Regions from separate parts of the Priestia sp. P1_B12_1 genome, predicted to be linked through region 1. Evidence: a T-box and tRNA genes for the amino acid it is inferred to sense, from the RefSeq annotation. Region 1 holds a T-box; the other holds one or more tRNA genes.
What was found. The T-box of region 1 lies ahead of thrS (threonine--tRNA ligase). A T-box ahead of a tRNA ligase gene usually reads a tRNA of that ligase, here a tRNA-Thr.

Region 1 (7,823 bases):
GAAGAAAAAGAAGAGAAAAAGCAGCCTTCAAAAGAAGTGGACGGATTTGAAGAAGAAAAACGAAAGCTACAAGAAGAGCTCAAGCAGTTAGATCAAGAGCTAAAACAAAAGCATAAAGAATAAAAAGCAGGTATGATAGAGACGAGGTGAAAAAGATGAAGCCTATCAATGATTCACTAAATCAGTTAGTGAACAAAAAGGATTTTAAAGCACGCTTAGAAGCGTTAAGAAACAGTATCCTGTCTAATCCTGAAGTTAAAACATTTTTACAAGAGCATCGCCATGAGTTAGATGAGCAAATGGTCGACCGAGGTCTGATGAAGATGCATGAATTTATCGACCAAAGCAAATGCTGTGACAAGTGTCCTTCTCTGCAAAGCTGTGTCAACATGGTGAAAGGATACCACCCTCAGCTGGTTGTAAAAGGCCGTAATATTGATTTACAGTATGAACGCTGTCCTAGAAAAGTACAAGAAGATGAGCGAAAAGAACAAGAATCTTTTATTCAGTGTATGTACGTGCCGAAAGAAATTTTACAGGCAACAATGTCTGATATCGAAATTGAGCAGGGAAGATTTGAGGCCATTAAACTAGTAAGAGATTTTGTGCGAGAATATGAGCCAAATAAGAAAATGAAAGCTTTGTATTTACACGGTTCGTTTGGTGTGGGGAAAACGTATTTTCTTGGAGCAATTGCCAATGCGTTAGCCGAAAAGAAAGTGAAATCTACCATTCTGTATGTCCCGGAGTTTTTGCGTGAGTTAAAAGGTTCGTTTCAAGATCAAAGCTTCAATGAGAAAATAGAGTATGTCAAAAAAGTACCGGTTCTTATGCTTGATGATCTCGGAGCAGAATCCGTAACGAGCTGGATGCGAGACGATGTGCTCGGAACCATTTTACAATTTCGCATGCTCGAAAATTTGCCGACATTTTTCAGCTCGAATTTAAATTTTAAAGAGCTTCAACATCATTTGACTTATACCCAAAGAGGCGAGCAGGAAGAGCTCAAAGCCGCTCGTGTCATGGAACGAATTAAGTCTCTAGCCGTTCCTGTTGAAATGAATGGAGAGAATAAACGAAATAGATGAGCAGGTCGTTTTACATTTCTTGTAACGACTTGCTCATTTTTTTGCATGTTGCCCCATATACATTAATAAAGCGTGTCCAAAGGGGGGCTATGAGGAATGAAAATATTCTTTAAATATGTAGAAGACGCAGTCGTTGTATATGAGTCTTTATGCGCGAAGCGAAGCGCTTTATCATATGGTTCACAGTGCTTGAAGCTGGTGAATAATCAGCTTTTAGTCATTGATGAGACATACAATAGAGAGGCCATTTTACAAGACATGGTGATACCGGTATTAACACACGTAATTTTAAAAAAGAAAGAAAAAAAGATGATGGTAAACATATTAAAAGAACAATTTTTCTATTCAGAAGAGGAAGAGCAAGATTTGCTGCTTCAAATTATGGGGGGGATTATGGAAGGAGAGAGAGGCGAAATCCCTCAAAAAACATTTTCTTTTCCAAGAGAATTACTTATCCGCCAGGCTCTTCAAGACTTCTTCATTCATAATGTAACATTCACCTTTGAGTCTTTTCTCCAATTCCGTTTAAAAGAATATCAAGAGCGGCTGCGCTATTATGCCGAGCTGGCGATTGATGAATATAAGCTTGAACAAGACTATCAAATTCTTATTCATCAGCTGCGTCAAGCAGCTAATGAAAGACAGTCATCTACAGACGATGTGTATGTAATGCACTTGAATAAAAACAAGTTTGTACTGTACGACCACAACAATAGATATGTTCCTGAACGTGAATGTGCAGCTCTAGCAGAGGCCTTTTTATCTGAACAAGAATCATTATACATAGACTCAACTATTATCGCGCCTTTGCTAAGTTTATCTCCAGCTGCTATTCATCTGTATAGCGACCAGCATGATCATGATTTTGTATATACCATTCAAAATATCTTCCAAGAAAAAGTCATGTTATACGAAAAAAATGAATTTCCGTTTGATCAAAAGCAAAATATAACGTGAAAGGTTGATTTCTATTTTGAAAATGAATATAATAAATGCATATTGAAAAACAGCTATATGTTACAAGTTATGATGAGGACATGAGTGTATATTTACGGTTTGTAGAGAGGGAGATCCAGGCTGAAAATCTCCTAACACGGAATATATTCTTACCACCTCTAAACTTCAGTAGTAAACGAGCAGAGCCTCTAGTAATTACTGACGGAATTTCCGTTATAAAACCTCGAGCCGCTTCGGGTTCTTTGGGTTATCCAAGATACGAAGAGGAAACAAGGGTGGTACCGCGTGTATACACAACTCGTCCCTTTTTATAGGGGACGAGTTTTTTGTTTTTACAAAAAGTTTATTCAGTTATGTTAAAGGAGTGGAAAGTTGTGTCAGAAGTAATCAAAATGACATTCCCTGATGGAGCTGTTAAAGAGTATCCAAAAGGATCATCAACAGAAGATATTGCGGCTTCTATTAGCCCGGGATTAAAGAAAAAAGCATTAGCAGGCAAAGTAAACGGCGAGCTGCTGGATTTACGTACGCCAATTGAACAAGATGGCAGTCTTGAAATCATTACGCAAGATGCTCCTGAAGCGCTTGAAATTATGCGTCACAGTACAGCGCATTTAATGGCTCAAGCAATCAAACGTTTATACAAAGATACAAAAGTACAGCTAGGTGTAGGGCCGGTTATCGAAAACGGTTTTTACTATGACATCGATATGGAAGAATCAATTACTCCTGAAGATTTAGGTAAAATTGAAAAAGAAATGAAAAAAATCGTTAATTCAAATATTGAAATTGAACGAAAAGAAGTTTCTCGTGAAGAAGCCATTCAACTTTTTAAAGAAGTTGGCGATGAACTGAAGCTTGAATTGATCGATGCGATTCCAGCAGGTGAAAAGGTTACGATTTACCAACAAGGCGAATTCTTTGACCTTTGCCGAGGCGTGCACGTGCCGTCAACAGGTAAAATTAAAGAATTTAAACTATTAAGCGTGGCGGGTGCTTATTGGCGCGGAGACAGCGATAACCAAATGCTGCAGCGTATTTATGGTACAGCATTCTTTACAAAAGCAGATTTAGACGAGCATCTTCGTCTTCTTGAAGAAGCAAAAGAACGTGACCACCGTAAACTTGGTAAAGAGCTAAACTTATTTACAAATTCTCAAAAAGTAGGACAAGGTCTGCCTTTATGGCTTCCAAAAGGTGCGACAATCCGCCGTATTATCGAGCGTTATATCGTAGATAAAGAAGTAAGCCTTGGTTATCAGCACGTTTACACTCCAGTGCTCGGAAGTGTAGAACTTTACAAAACGTCTGGTCACTGGGAGCACTACCAAGATGACATGTTCCCTGCAATGGAAATGGATAACGAAGACCTTGTGCTTCGTCCAATGAACTGTCCTCATCACATGATGGTTTACAAACAAGGTATTCACAGCTATCGTGAGCTTCCAATCCGTATTGCTGAGCTTGGAACGATGCACCGCTACGAAATGTCAGGAGCATTATCAGGACTTCAGCGTGTTCGAGGCATGACGCTAAATGATGCGCATATCTTTGTACGTCCGGATCAAATCAAAGAAGAATTTATTCGTGTGGTTCGCTTAGTTGAAGCGGTTTATAAAGATTTTGGGTTTGAAAATTATTCATTCCGTCTATCTTACCGTGACCCTGAAGATACAGAAAAATACTTTGACGATGATGCAATGTGGGAAAAAGCACAAAGCATGTTAAAAGACGCAATGGATGAGCTTGACCTTGATTATTATGAAGCTGAAGGCGAAGCGGCATTCTACGGTCCAAAATTAGACGTTCAAGTTAAAACGGCTCTTGGTAAAGAAGAGACGCTATCTACGGTTCAACTGGATTTCTTACTTCCTGAACGATTTGATTTAACGTATGTAGGGGAAGACGGAAAACAACATCGACCGGTTGTTATTCACCGCGGCGTGGTGTCAACAATGGAACGTTTTGTAGCTTTCTTAATCGAAGAATACAAAGGAGCTTTCCCAACGTGGTTAGCACCTGTACAAGTTCAAGTGATTCCGGTATCACCTACGGTTCACCTTGAGTATGCAAAAGAAGTACAAGAACAGCTTCAGCTTGCCGGTATTCGTGTGGAACTTGATTCTCGCGATGAGAAAATTGGCTATAAAATCCGTGAGGCTCAAATGCAAAAAATTCCTTATATGCTTGTTGTAGGGGATAAAGAAGTAGAGGATAAAGCAGTAAACGTACGTAAATATGGTGAGCAGAATTCAGAAACAGTGGATTTCCAAGCCTTTTTACAAAATGTAAAAGCAGAAGCATCTCGTTAATGAAGAAAGCAGAGAATTGAAATTCTCTGCTTTTTTATCTAACATTTATAAAAAACTGTTGCATAAATGTTTTTCCTTTGATACAATAACTTTTGTTGTGAAAAAAGAACGAAATCATTGACTTTTGTCTTTGTTGATACTATAATAGCTTAAGTAATTGAATACTTGTTTATACAGAAGAAGAAGCACCCGCTTCTCACCTGAGTGACGCATAGAGCAGTTAGCAGGTACATCGTATCTTAATTAAAACGATAGAAGTGTGGGTGCAGTATGTACTCACACTTTTTTGTGTGAGTTAATAATCGGTCTAAGCAAGCGTATTCGCTCATTAAACCTTGGAGGTGGCTACTTATTAGCAAGGACATGATGGTAAACGAGGGCATTCGAGCTCGCGAAGTTCGTCTAATTGATCAAAACGGTGAACAATTAGGAATTAAATCAAAAAATGAAGCATTAGAAATTGCTTCACGAGTAAATCTTGACTTAGTAATGGTTGCTGCAAATGCGAAACCGCCGGTATGTCGTATTATGGACTACGGTAAATTCCGCTATGAGCAACAACGTAAAGAAAGAGAAGCTCGTAAAAACCAAAAAGTTGTAAACTTAAAAGAAGTTCGTTTAAGTCCAACAATTGATGAACATGATTTTAACACTAAACTTCGTAACGCACGCAAGTTCCTTGAAAAAGGTGACAAAGTGAAAGCGTCTATTCGCTTTAAAGGTCGTGCCATTACTCATAAAGGGATTGGCCAAAAAGTACTTGAACGTTTTTCACAAGCTTGCGAAGATGTAAGTTCAGTTGAATCGGCTCCTAAAATGGAAGGCCGCAGCATGTTCTTAGTCTTGGCACCTAAAAACGAAAAGTAATAGAACGAGGAGGAACACCCCATGCCAAAAATGAAAACACATCGTGGCGCTGCAAAGCGTTTCAAAAAGACTGGAAGCGGTAAATTAAAACGTGCTCGTGCTTACACAAGCCATTTATTCGCTAACAAATCTACAAAACAAAAGCGTAAATTACGTAAAGGTTCTTTAGTAAGCAAAGGTGACTTCAAACGTATCCGTCACTTATTAGATAACATTAAGTAATTTGGGTTGAGATAGAAACAATACAGGAGGTAAACAATTATGCCACGCGTAAAAGGCGGTACAGTAACACGCAAACGTCGTAAAAAAGTTTTAAAATTAGCTAAAGGTTTCTTCGGTTCGAAGCATAGATTATATAAAGTTGCTAATCAGCAAGTTATGAAATCTCACATGTATGCTTATCGTGACCGTCGTCAGAAAAAACGTGACTTCCGTAAATTATGGATCACACGTATTAATGCAGCTGCTCGTATGAACGGTCTTTCTTACAGCCGTTTAATGCACGGTTTAAAATTAGCAGGTATTGAAGTTAACCGCAAAATGCTTGCTGACTTAGCTGTAGCTGATGAAAAAGCATTTGCTGAATTAGCAACTGCTGCTAAAAAAGGCTTAGATAAGTAATGAATATAAAGTCTCGTCATCTTTAGATGATGAGGCTTTTTTGCTCTTGGAGGACATATCATGAATGAACTGCTGCTTACCTATTTTATTATTATTAATATCGTAGGGGTAGGAATGATGTATAGAGATAAACAAAAAGCGAAAAGACATGAGTGGCGAATTGCCGAAAGCACACTGTGGACGGTAGCTGCTATCGGAGGAGCTCTTGGAGGACTGATTGGTATGTATTGCTATCGTCATAAAACGAAGCACACATCGTTTACAGTAGGTTTTCCTATTCTTGCTGCTCTTGACTTACTTTTCTTTTTTGTTATCAGCTGAGCACAAATGATTTTGTGCTCAGTGTAAAAATTCTCGAACGGGGCTTTTCCAGCGAATAGGAGCATTTGGATACATGTCGTGTACGTGGCTTTCCAGCAGCTTGAAATCTTGTTTTTGCAGTTCGTGTAACCGAGATGGATCTGTTAACACCATTGTAATTGACAAAGATTCTGGTTCATTGGGATTGCTGTATTTTTCTCCTTCAAATAAAATACCTTTATACGTTAGTAGAAAATTTTTGCGGATATTCGTTTTTTCATCAACGACAAAAAATTGCTGATGTTCCTGAGCTGCTACAAGCTTCCGCTTTGGACTGCGAAAATGCTGAACCAGCTTTAATAGTGTGTAAGCAACAAGCGCGAAAATGAACACACGAACGATAACAATAACAAACATAACGCTCCCTCCTTTACAAGGCACAGTTTTCTTACTTTACGTTCGAGTTTCTAAAAAGTTTCATGATTTTTGATATAATTTCTTTATTGGTTTAAAAAGAAGAAGATATACATAATTACAGGAGTGATTACATTGAATTTACAACAGCTATTTACCATGCAGCGCCAGCTGGATCAGCATATAGAGGATAAGCATGAGCTTCATAAGGAAGATTTGATTCCGAGAAAGCTTTTAGCACTGCTTGTCGAAATCGGAGAGCTGGCAAACGAAACGCGCTGCTTCAAATTTTGGAGCGTCAAACCTCCGGCTGAAGATGCTGTTATTTTAGAAGAATTTGTGGACGGCGTACATTTTATCCTTTCTTTAGGGATTGAAAAAGGATACGATGATTTAACTGAGTTACCAAATGCAAAAGCAAGTGATTCAAAAACAGCACAATTTTTACAGGTATTTGCACAAGTTGCAGCTTTCGAGCAGGATCAGTCGAAAGAAAACTATGTGGACATGTTTGTATCTTACATGACGCTTGGCGATATGTTTGGTTTTTCCGCTCAACATATTGAAGAAGCATACATCTCAAAAAATGAAGTGAATTTTAAACGCCAAGAACAAGGATACTAGAAATAAAGGGATGGGAAATTTTACTTCAACCTCTTTTTAGCTATAATAGAGGTATACATATGAAAGGGGTAATCCATATGACAAAGTTAGATGAAACATTGACAATGCTTAAGGCACTAACAGATGCAAAAGGAATTCCTGGAAATGAGCGTGAACCGCGTGAGGTTATGAAGAAATATATTGCACCTTATGCAGATGAAGTAACGACGGATGGGCTAGGCAGTTTGATTGCAAAAAAAGTAGGCAACGAACAAGGGCCTAAAATTATGGTAGCCGGTCACTTAGATGAAGTAGGCTTTATGGTAACTCAAATTGATGAACGCGGCTTTATTCGTTTTCAAACGGTCGGCGGATGGTGGTCTCAAGTGATGCTTGCTCAACGCGTAACCATCGTTACATCTAAAGGAGAAGTAACGGGGATTATTGGCTCAAAGCCTCCTCATATCCTGCCTCCAGAAGTTCGTAAAAAGCCAGTTGATATTAAAGATATGTTCATCGATATTGGTGCTTCTAGCAGAGAAGAAGTAGCGGAGTGGGGAGTGAAACCTGGTGATCAGGTTGTGCCTTATTTCGAATTTACGGTTATGAACAACGAAAAGATGCTGCTAGCGAAAGCTTGGGATAATCGTATTGGCTGTGC
Region 2 (7,823 bases), 810 kb from region 1:
TGAAGGATTAGATATCGCTCCTCAAAAGCTGCTTACTTCTTTTTCACGAACAAATGTAAATTAAAAGCCGCGTTAACGCGGCTTTTTTTATTACCTTAGTAATTGAGCGTAGCTTTCAGCACTATCTTGAATGACTTTGTCGCTCAGCTCACCGCCTGCTCCTTGAAATAGAAATGGCGTTTGGAACTTCATACCTGTTAAATTTGCCGTAGCTTGAAACGGAAGAAGCAGATGATTCATTGGGTAGCGGTTGTATCCCCCTTCTTGATAAGCTTCCGCAGGGCCTCCTGTCGAAGTAGCTACGACAAACTCTTTTCCCTGAAGTTTAGTACCTTTGCTTCCATAAGCCCACCCGTATGTTAAGACAACATCTTGCCACTCTTTTAAGAGTGCCGGTGAGCTGTACCAGTAAAATGGAAATTGAAAAACAATACGATCGAATTGAACAGCTAACTCCTGCTCTTTTTCTACATCAATTTTGAAATCGGGGTAGTTTGCGTATAAATCATGAACGTACACATTCTCTTCTTTTTTCACTCGCTCTGCCCACGCTTTATTAATGCGAGAAGATGCTAAGTTTGGGTGCGCTAAAATAACCAGTGTTTTCATTTTGATACTCTCCTTCTAATGTCTGTGCTTGCTTTTTTCTTTTCTATTTTTTACGCTTGCCTCTCACGGCTTGCTCAGTCATTCTTTCCTTTTCCTTCAGGAAATCCGAGTTAGTTTACACTTATAAACTACCAGTATTATCATTTTGCTTCAACAAAATTGACTTTGCTTTTATCACCTTTAATTTTTTTATGTACCCAAAACGGCAGATAAAGGACAAGAAAGCTAAGAATCATAATTCCCTCAATCCATACTAAATACCAAGGATGAGGTCCAAGAACATCCAGCAAGGAAGCGTGCTCTGGCTTTTTCATCATGTATAAATAATTCGCCCCGAGTAAACGATTCATGACATAGATAAAACCTCCGTACAGATTAACAACTACTACGCTTACCCATAAAGAACGAAACGTTGGCTCATATTTGCAGACAGCAATTAGCATACAGCAAGCAAGTACCACACCGCCATGCGATACATAAAACTGCACATAGCGAAACTGGGCATACGCATAGCCGCCAAGGTCTGGGGTAATCATCGCTTGAACAGAGCTGCTGATTCCGGCGAAGTACACAAAATAAAAAAGAAACCTGCTTTTGGTTATCAGCATAACAGCAGCCAGCAGCACGACTATATCACTGAGCTGAAGAGGCAAGGAAGTTTCAGTAGACCACTGATGACATCCGATTTCCCAAGCCTGGTAGGCTGTTTCTGAAGCAATTAGAATAAGTGAAAGCAAAATAAACACAAACCTCTTTTTTCGCAGCTGCTTTCGACACAAAAAAATAAATGCTCCTATGATCACGATAATAGCTAAAGTTACAAGATGTTCAACTGAAAAAAGCTGAAAGGAATGTTGTACAGGATGACACGTAAAAAATGAATTCATAAAAGCGCCTCCCTTCCATCAGAAAACAAATTCGGTACCTTTAGCTTGTTCATAAGACCTCGTTTTCATTAATGCTTCTCTCGCATTAAAAAGAGATTGAGACATAACAAAATCACGCCAATCTAAAGACGGACGAATGGAGTAAATAATCGAGTATAGATCCCTTCTTGCAGGGAAATCAACTGCTAGAAACAACTAAACTAAAAAGATCCGAACGATTCATCATTCGGATCTTCTTTCAACTAACATACTGTTGTTCTAGCTCTGTTTCTTCGTTTTTACTCTTTAATTAATCCTTTTTTCACTAAGAATTGATGAGCAACTTCTTCAGCCGTTTTTCCTTTTGCATTTACTTGATAGTTCATTTCACGCATTTCGTCATCACTGATTTTACCGCCCAGTTGATTTAAGATTTTTTTCAGTTCAGGATGCTCTTTTAGCGTATCTTCACGAAGCACAGGCGCTCCTTGATACGGAGGGAAGAACTGCTGATCGTCTTTTAAGACTTTCAAACCAAACTGTTTGATTTCAGGATCTGTTGCGTAAGCATCCAGCATATTAATATCGCCTTTTTCTACAGCGCGATAGCGAAGCTTCGGCTCCATCGTTTTAATATTCGGGAAGGTAAGACCATATTCTTTTTGAATGCCTACATAGCCGTCTTCACGATCTTTAAACTCAAGCGTAAACCCTGCTTTTACTTTATCTGTTGCATTTGCCAAATCTGAAACAGTCGTTAGATTGTTTTCTTTGGCAAATTCTTTTGTCACGGTCAATGTGTACGTATTATTAAACTTCATTGGATCTAAATAGACAAGGCCGAATTTCTTTTGAAATCCTTCTTTTGCCTGGTTGTACACCCCTGTTTCATCTTTGCTGTCCGGCTGTTCCTTTAGATGCGTCACAATGGCTGTACCCGTATATTCAGGGTACAAATCAATTTCCTTGTTACGCAGAGCCTCAAATACAAATACCGTTTTCCCAAGCGACGAACGAAGATTTACTTTCATATCGGTTTGATCTTCAATTAATTCTTTGTACATATTAATTAAAATATCTTGTTCTGCACCAATTTTCCCTCCGATAACAAGGTCTGGTTTTGTTGCGCTCATCGCTGCAAACGGAGAAACAAGAATGAGTATTAATACGATGATCATAATAAACGAGCGTTTTTTGGACCCTTTTTTAGCTGAGTGTTCAATCGTTCGCAGAATTCCATCAAAAATAAGCGCTAATAATGCTGCTGGAATGGCTCCTAATAAAATCAAACTATTATCGCTTCGGTCAATACCAAGCAAAATTAAGCTTCCGAGTCCGCCCGCTCCAATAAGAGCCACGATTGTCGCTGTACCAATAATGAGTACCATCGCTGTGCGAATTCCGGCCATAATGACAGGAAGCGCTAGAGGAAGTTCTACTTTGATTAATCGTCTCCACGAGTTCATCCCCATGGCTTTGGATGCTTCAATTAAAGATGGGTCCACTTCTTTAATTCCGGTATATGTATTTCGTACAATAGGAAGAAGCGAATATAAAAACAGTGCAATAACCGCGGGAAAGGTTCCAATTCCGACAAGAGGAATCAGTAATCCTAATAAAGCGAGTGAAGGAATGGTTTGCAGTACGGCTGTTACGCCAATGATCGGTTCAGCAATGCGGTCATGCCTCGTTAAGTACAGTCCGAGCGGCACTGAAATTAATACGGCGATAACAAGAGCCAGTACTGAAATTTGAATGTGTTCAAGAAGAGCTTGAAACAGTGCATCTCCTCGTTGATCTAATAATGTGCTTAGTGCATTCATTACAGCGTTCCTCCTTCTTTCGTTTTATCAGAAAGAAACGCTAATAGAGTTTTGCGCGTTACAACGCCAATACGTTTGCTCCCTTTTTTCACGGCTATTGCTTCATGGTCGTAAAGGGCGTCCATTGCCTGCTGAACAGTAGCCGTTGAAGCTAACTCTTCAGTAGGTTCTACGTCTGGCTGTTCACTTTCTTTGACAAACATATCCAATGTCTCAAATAAAGTATTTCCTTGATTCCCAATAAATGTTTTTACAAATTCATTTTTAGGCTTTTGAATGAATTCCTCCGGGGTTCCAACTTGAACAATTTCCCCATCTTTCATTAGGCAGATACGATCTCCAAGCGTCATCGCTTCGCTCATATCGTGCGTAACAAACACAAATGTTTTTTTGATTTTTTCTTTTAAGCTAATAACATCTTGCTGAAGCTGTTCGCGGCTTAACGGATCGAGGGCACTAAAGGGTTCGTCCATTAAAATAACGGGGGGATCAGCTGCGAGGGCACGTGCTACACCTACACGTTGCTGCTGGCCACCTGAGAGCTCAGACGGCTTTCGGTTTCGATACTGCTTTGGGTCTAGTCCTACCAAGGTAAGCAGTTCATCAATACGCGTTTTGATTTTGTTTTTCTTCCAATGCTTCATCTCGGGTACAATGGCTATATTTTCAGCAATGGTCATATGAGGAAAAAGAGCAATCTGCTGCAGGACATAGCCAATGTTCCAGCGCAGCTCATGTATGTTGTGGTCCGATACGAGCTTATCTTTTATGTATAGTTCTCCTTCGGTAATATCATGAAGACGGTTAATCATTTTTAAGGTGGTTGTTTTCCCACACCCACTCGGACCAATTAAAACGAAAAACTCTCCTTCTTTAATTTCTAGATTAATATTTTTCACGGCGGTCGTACCGTCTGGATATTGCTTTGACACATTCTTAAACGTAATCAAATTATCGTTCACACTCCCTGTTGAAATTTAACCCCTAATTTCGTGTACCCAATACTTAGAGGCAATAAACATTCTTTTAAGAATATTTCTAAATATGATGCATAAGACATAGGGGAAAAGATACACATAGTTTCTCACAGCTTCCTAATAAGGCTATCAAACTGTTAAAGTTTTCACAAGGCGGGAAAGAATAATTCGGAGAATAATTTTGAAGCCGACACAAATAAAAAAACCTTCTTTCAACAAGAAAGAAGGTTTTTTAGTATGCTAGCGACAGGGATCGAACCTGCGACCTCTTGCTTACCATGCAAGTGCTCTACCTACTGAGCTACACCAGCGTCTTGGAAAATTATATCACGTTTAAATTCATTTAGGAAGCGCTTTTTTAATTTTTTTATTGGTATATTCTCTAATTTGCGTCTTCTGAAATTCGCATTTTCTACAAAGTTCCATATTTTATGTTAGAACTCCTTACATAAATTGTGTGAATTTTCTTTTTTTATATTACCCTTAGTAAAAGAGCTTACAAAAGAAAGGAAGAAAATAGATGGAACAGCAACCAACCATGACCAAATCAAAAACGGCAACTCCCTACCCAAGAGACTGCACGTTCAGCCTGGAAGATTGGACGACGCTCGCCAAGTATTGGTATCCCGTCGCACGCTGCAGTGATGTAACAGAGAAACCAACGTCCGTAAAACTGCTAGATGTAAATCTAGTTCTATACCGTACCACACACAAAGTAGTAGCGGCTCGTGATTTATGCGTTCACCGAGGCACCCCGCTTAGCATGGGCTGGGTGGAAGATGATGAAATTGTCTGTCCTTACCACGGCTTCCGCTATGCAACGGACGGCGCATGCACGTCGATTCCAGCTCACCCTGATGCCAACATTTCTCCCCGCCTGTGTATGGCCGTCTATCCAGTTATTGAACGATTTGGATTAGTGTGGACTTCCCTGACAGGAGAACAAGATAACCTGCCTTACTTCGATGCGTGGGAGGACCCTGATTTTCAGCAAATTGTTTGTCCGAGCTTTGATATCATGGGTTCGGCCGGTCGTCAAATGGAAGGCTTTTTAGACGTAGCTCATTTTGCCTGGGTTCACACGGACACATTTGGTGATCGAACCAACGCCTTTGTGCCTAAATATAAAGTAAGCGATACAGATTATGGGCTTCATGTAGAATATACGAGCACCGTGAGTAATTATTCCAAAGAACAGCAGCATTTAAATCCACCTGATTTTAAATGGCTTCGCGTCTTTGATGTTTATCCGCCGTTTACAGCTACGCTAAAAGTATACTTCCCAGAAGGCACAGAGCTGTGGATTATGAATGCAGTCTCTCCTATTTCAGCCCGCGAAACACGTTTATTCGCACCAATCGCTCGAAACTTTGACAAAGATTCTCCCGTTGAAGGTGTGTATGACTTTAACCTTCGCGTCTTTGACGAAGACCGCGAAATGGTTGAAAACCAAAAGCCTGAAGACTTGCCTTTAGATCTGCAGATGGAAGCGCATATTATGGCTGATCAAACGTCCATCGGCTACCGGAAATTATTAAAGAAAATGGGCTTAAGCTTTAGATATACAAGCTAAAGAAATCCCCGCTGTCTCAGCGGGGATTTTTTTATTTAGCAAACTGCTCGCGTCCTGCTTTTTCCTTTATCACTTCATCTTCACTTGCCGGCGTGGCGCGTTTCATAAACAATGAAAGAATTAAGGCAACCACCACTAGTACTACTGAGACGGCAAACGCATCGTTAATCCCTTGTACCATTGCCTGCATCCCAATCTGTTCTTTCATTTGAGCTGCCCCGGCTGCGGTTGCATTCGCTGCTCCTGCTCCGCTCATTGCATCTTGAGCGAGCTCTTTTGCATGCGTAGCTGTACGGTTTGACATCACCGTTACTAAAAGAGCCGAACCAATAGCTCCCGATACTTGTTGAAGCGTGTTATTCATCGCAGTACCATGCGGATTAAAGCGCTGCGGCAGCTGATTTAATCCGTTTGTCATAACCGGCATCATCACCATAGACATTCCGAACATGCGAAGCGTGTAAAGCGTAATGAGCGTTGTATACGTCGTATCAAGCTCTAAGTTACTGAAGAAATACGTCGTAACGGCTGTAATCGTTAGACCCGTTACAGCCAGTGCACGTGCTCCAAATTTATCAAATAATTTTCCGGTAATCGGTGACATCACACCCATTAATAGCGCACCCGGAAGCATTAGTAATCCTGAATGAAGCGGAGAAATGCCTCGTACCGTTTGAACATAAATTGGCATTAGCAGCATGGCTGAGAATAATGCCATTGTGATCACCATTGAAATCGTTGATGATAAAGCAAACATTGGATATTTAAAAATGCGGAATTCAAGCATAGGTGTTTTAAGCTTGAACTGACGCGTAATAAATAAAATCAGCGCCACAGCTCCTATGATAATGGTGCCGTATACTTCCACAGAATCCCAGCCTTTATCTCCTGCTGAGCTAAATCCGTATAGAAGTCCCCCAAATCCAATCGTAGATAACACAAGCGATAGGAAATCCAAATTGATTTCCACTTTTTCTTTTTTGTCTTTTAATAGGAAGAAAGAGCCTATTAACACAATTGCCGCGATTGGCGTAACAAGGTGGAACAGCATTCTCCACTCATAGTGTTCAATTAGCCACCCTGATAAAGTAGGACCAATTGCCGGAGCAAAAATCATAACTAAACCGAAAATCCCCATCGCAGCTCCGCGTTTTTCTAATGGAAAACTTGTGAGCAATACGTTCATTAAAAGCGGCATCATAATGGCTGCGCCTGATGCTTGAATAATACGAGCGGTTAACAAAACCGAAAATACGGGCGAAGCACCGGCAAGTATTGTTCCCGCTGTAAATAAAGTCATCGCCGTTAAAAATAAGCCTCTCACAGAATAGCGCTGAATTAAAAAAGCGGTAGTTGGAATCATAATACCATTCACTAACATATAACCAGTAGAAAGCCACTGGACAGTTGACGTTGTCACATCTAAGTCTTTCATAATAGATGGAAGCGCCACATTTAATAACGTTTCATTCAATAATGAGATAAAAGCGCCAATTAACAAAATAGCAATTATGCCATAAGGCGGCTTTTCCATTTGATTTATCGATTGACTCATTATTGTACCTCCTTATACTTTAAGTTCATTTTTTTAGACACATGTTCTACATAGAGTATATTATACTGTGAGTTCAATTTATGCAAGTGAAAAATCTTGCGTTCATGTCCTTTATTTTATCGACTTTTTCAGTTCTATAATCCTTTTATATCAATATATTGTCGTGATATCGTCCATTTTTTGAAAAGAATATTTGTGTAAACGCTTTAAATCATGTATCATAAAGTTGGACCATGAGTCTAATTTTATATTTAGGTGATAATAATGAATAACCGAAAACAGCAAGTTGTAAAAAATGCACACCATCTCTTCGTTGAAAAAGGATTTCAAGCTACATCTATTCAAGACATCATTGATTATAGCGGCATTTCAAAAGGAACATTCTACAACTATTTTTCTTCAAAAAACGAATTATTAATC

Region 2: it has a tRNA-Thr gene. The T-box ahead of thrS (threonine--tRNA ligase) is inferred to sense a tRNA for this amino acid. The anticodon was not compared.

What each region holds. Positions count from the first base shown of each region.
Region 1 covers NZ_JBFTZR010000001.1:937,735-945,557, reverse strand. Annotated here, with positions in the region: gene AC1D0Y_RS04935 (replication initiation and membrane attachment family protein) at 1-123, shown strand, start outside; gene dnaI (primosomal protein DnaI) at 156-1,088, shown strand; gene ytxC (sporulation protein YtxC) at 1,185-2,045, shown strand; T-box leader at 2,106-2,354, shown strand; gene thrS (threonine--tRNA ligase) at 2,399-4,357, shown strand; ribosomal protein L20 leader region at 4,529-4,651, shown strand; gene infC (translation initiation factor IF-3) at 4,721-5,224, shown strand; gene rpmI (50S ribosomal protein L35) at 5,246-5,446, shown strand; gene rplT (50S ribosomal protein L20) at 5,486-5,845, shown strand; gene AC1D0Y_RS04900 (DUF1294 domain-containing protein) at 5,906-6,166, shown strand; gene AC1D0Y_RS04895 (hypothetical protein) at 6,185-6,562, opposite strand; gene AC1D0Y_RS04890 (dUTP diphosphatase) at 6,695-7,183, shown strand; gene AC1D0Y_RS04885 (M42 family metallopeptidase) at 7,261-7,823, shown strand, end outside.
Region 2 covers NZ_JBFTZR010000001.1:131,440-139,262, forward strand. Annotated here, with positions in the region: gene AC1D0Y_RS00745 (hypothetical protein) at 1-64, shown strand, start outside; gene AC1D0Y_RS00750 (NAD(P)H-dependent oxidoreductase) at 91-609, opposite strand; gene AC1D0Y_RS00755 (YwaF family protein) at 750-1,496, opposite strand; gene AC1D0Y_RS00760 (ABC transporter permease/substrate-binding protein) at 1,775-3,298, opposite strand; gene AC1D0Y_RS00765 (ABC transporter ATP-binding protein) at 3,298-4,248, opposite strand; tRNA gene AC1D0Y_RS00770 (tRNA-Thr) at 4,514-4,586, opposite strand; gene AC1D0Y_RS00775 (aromatic ring-hydroxylating oxygenase subunit alpha) at 4,796-5,848, shown strand; gene AC1D0Y_RS00780 (DHA2 family efflux MFS transporter permease subunit) at 5,880-7,403, opposite strand; gene AC1D0Y_RS00785 (TetR/AcrR family transcriptional regulator) at 7,668-7,823, shown strand, end outside.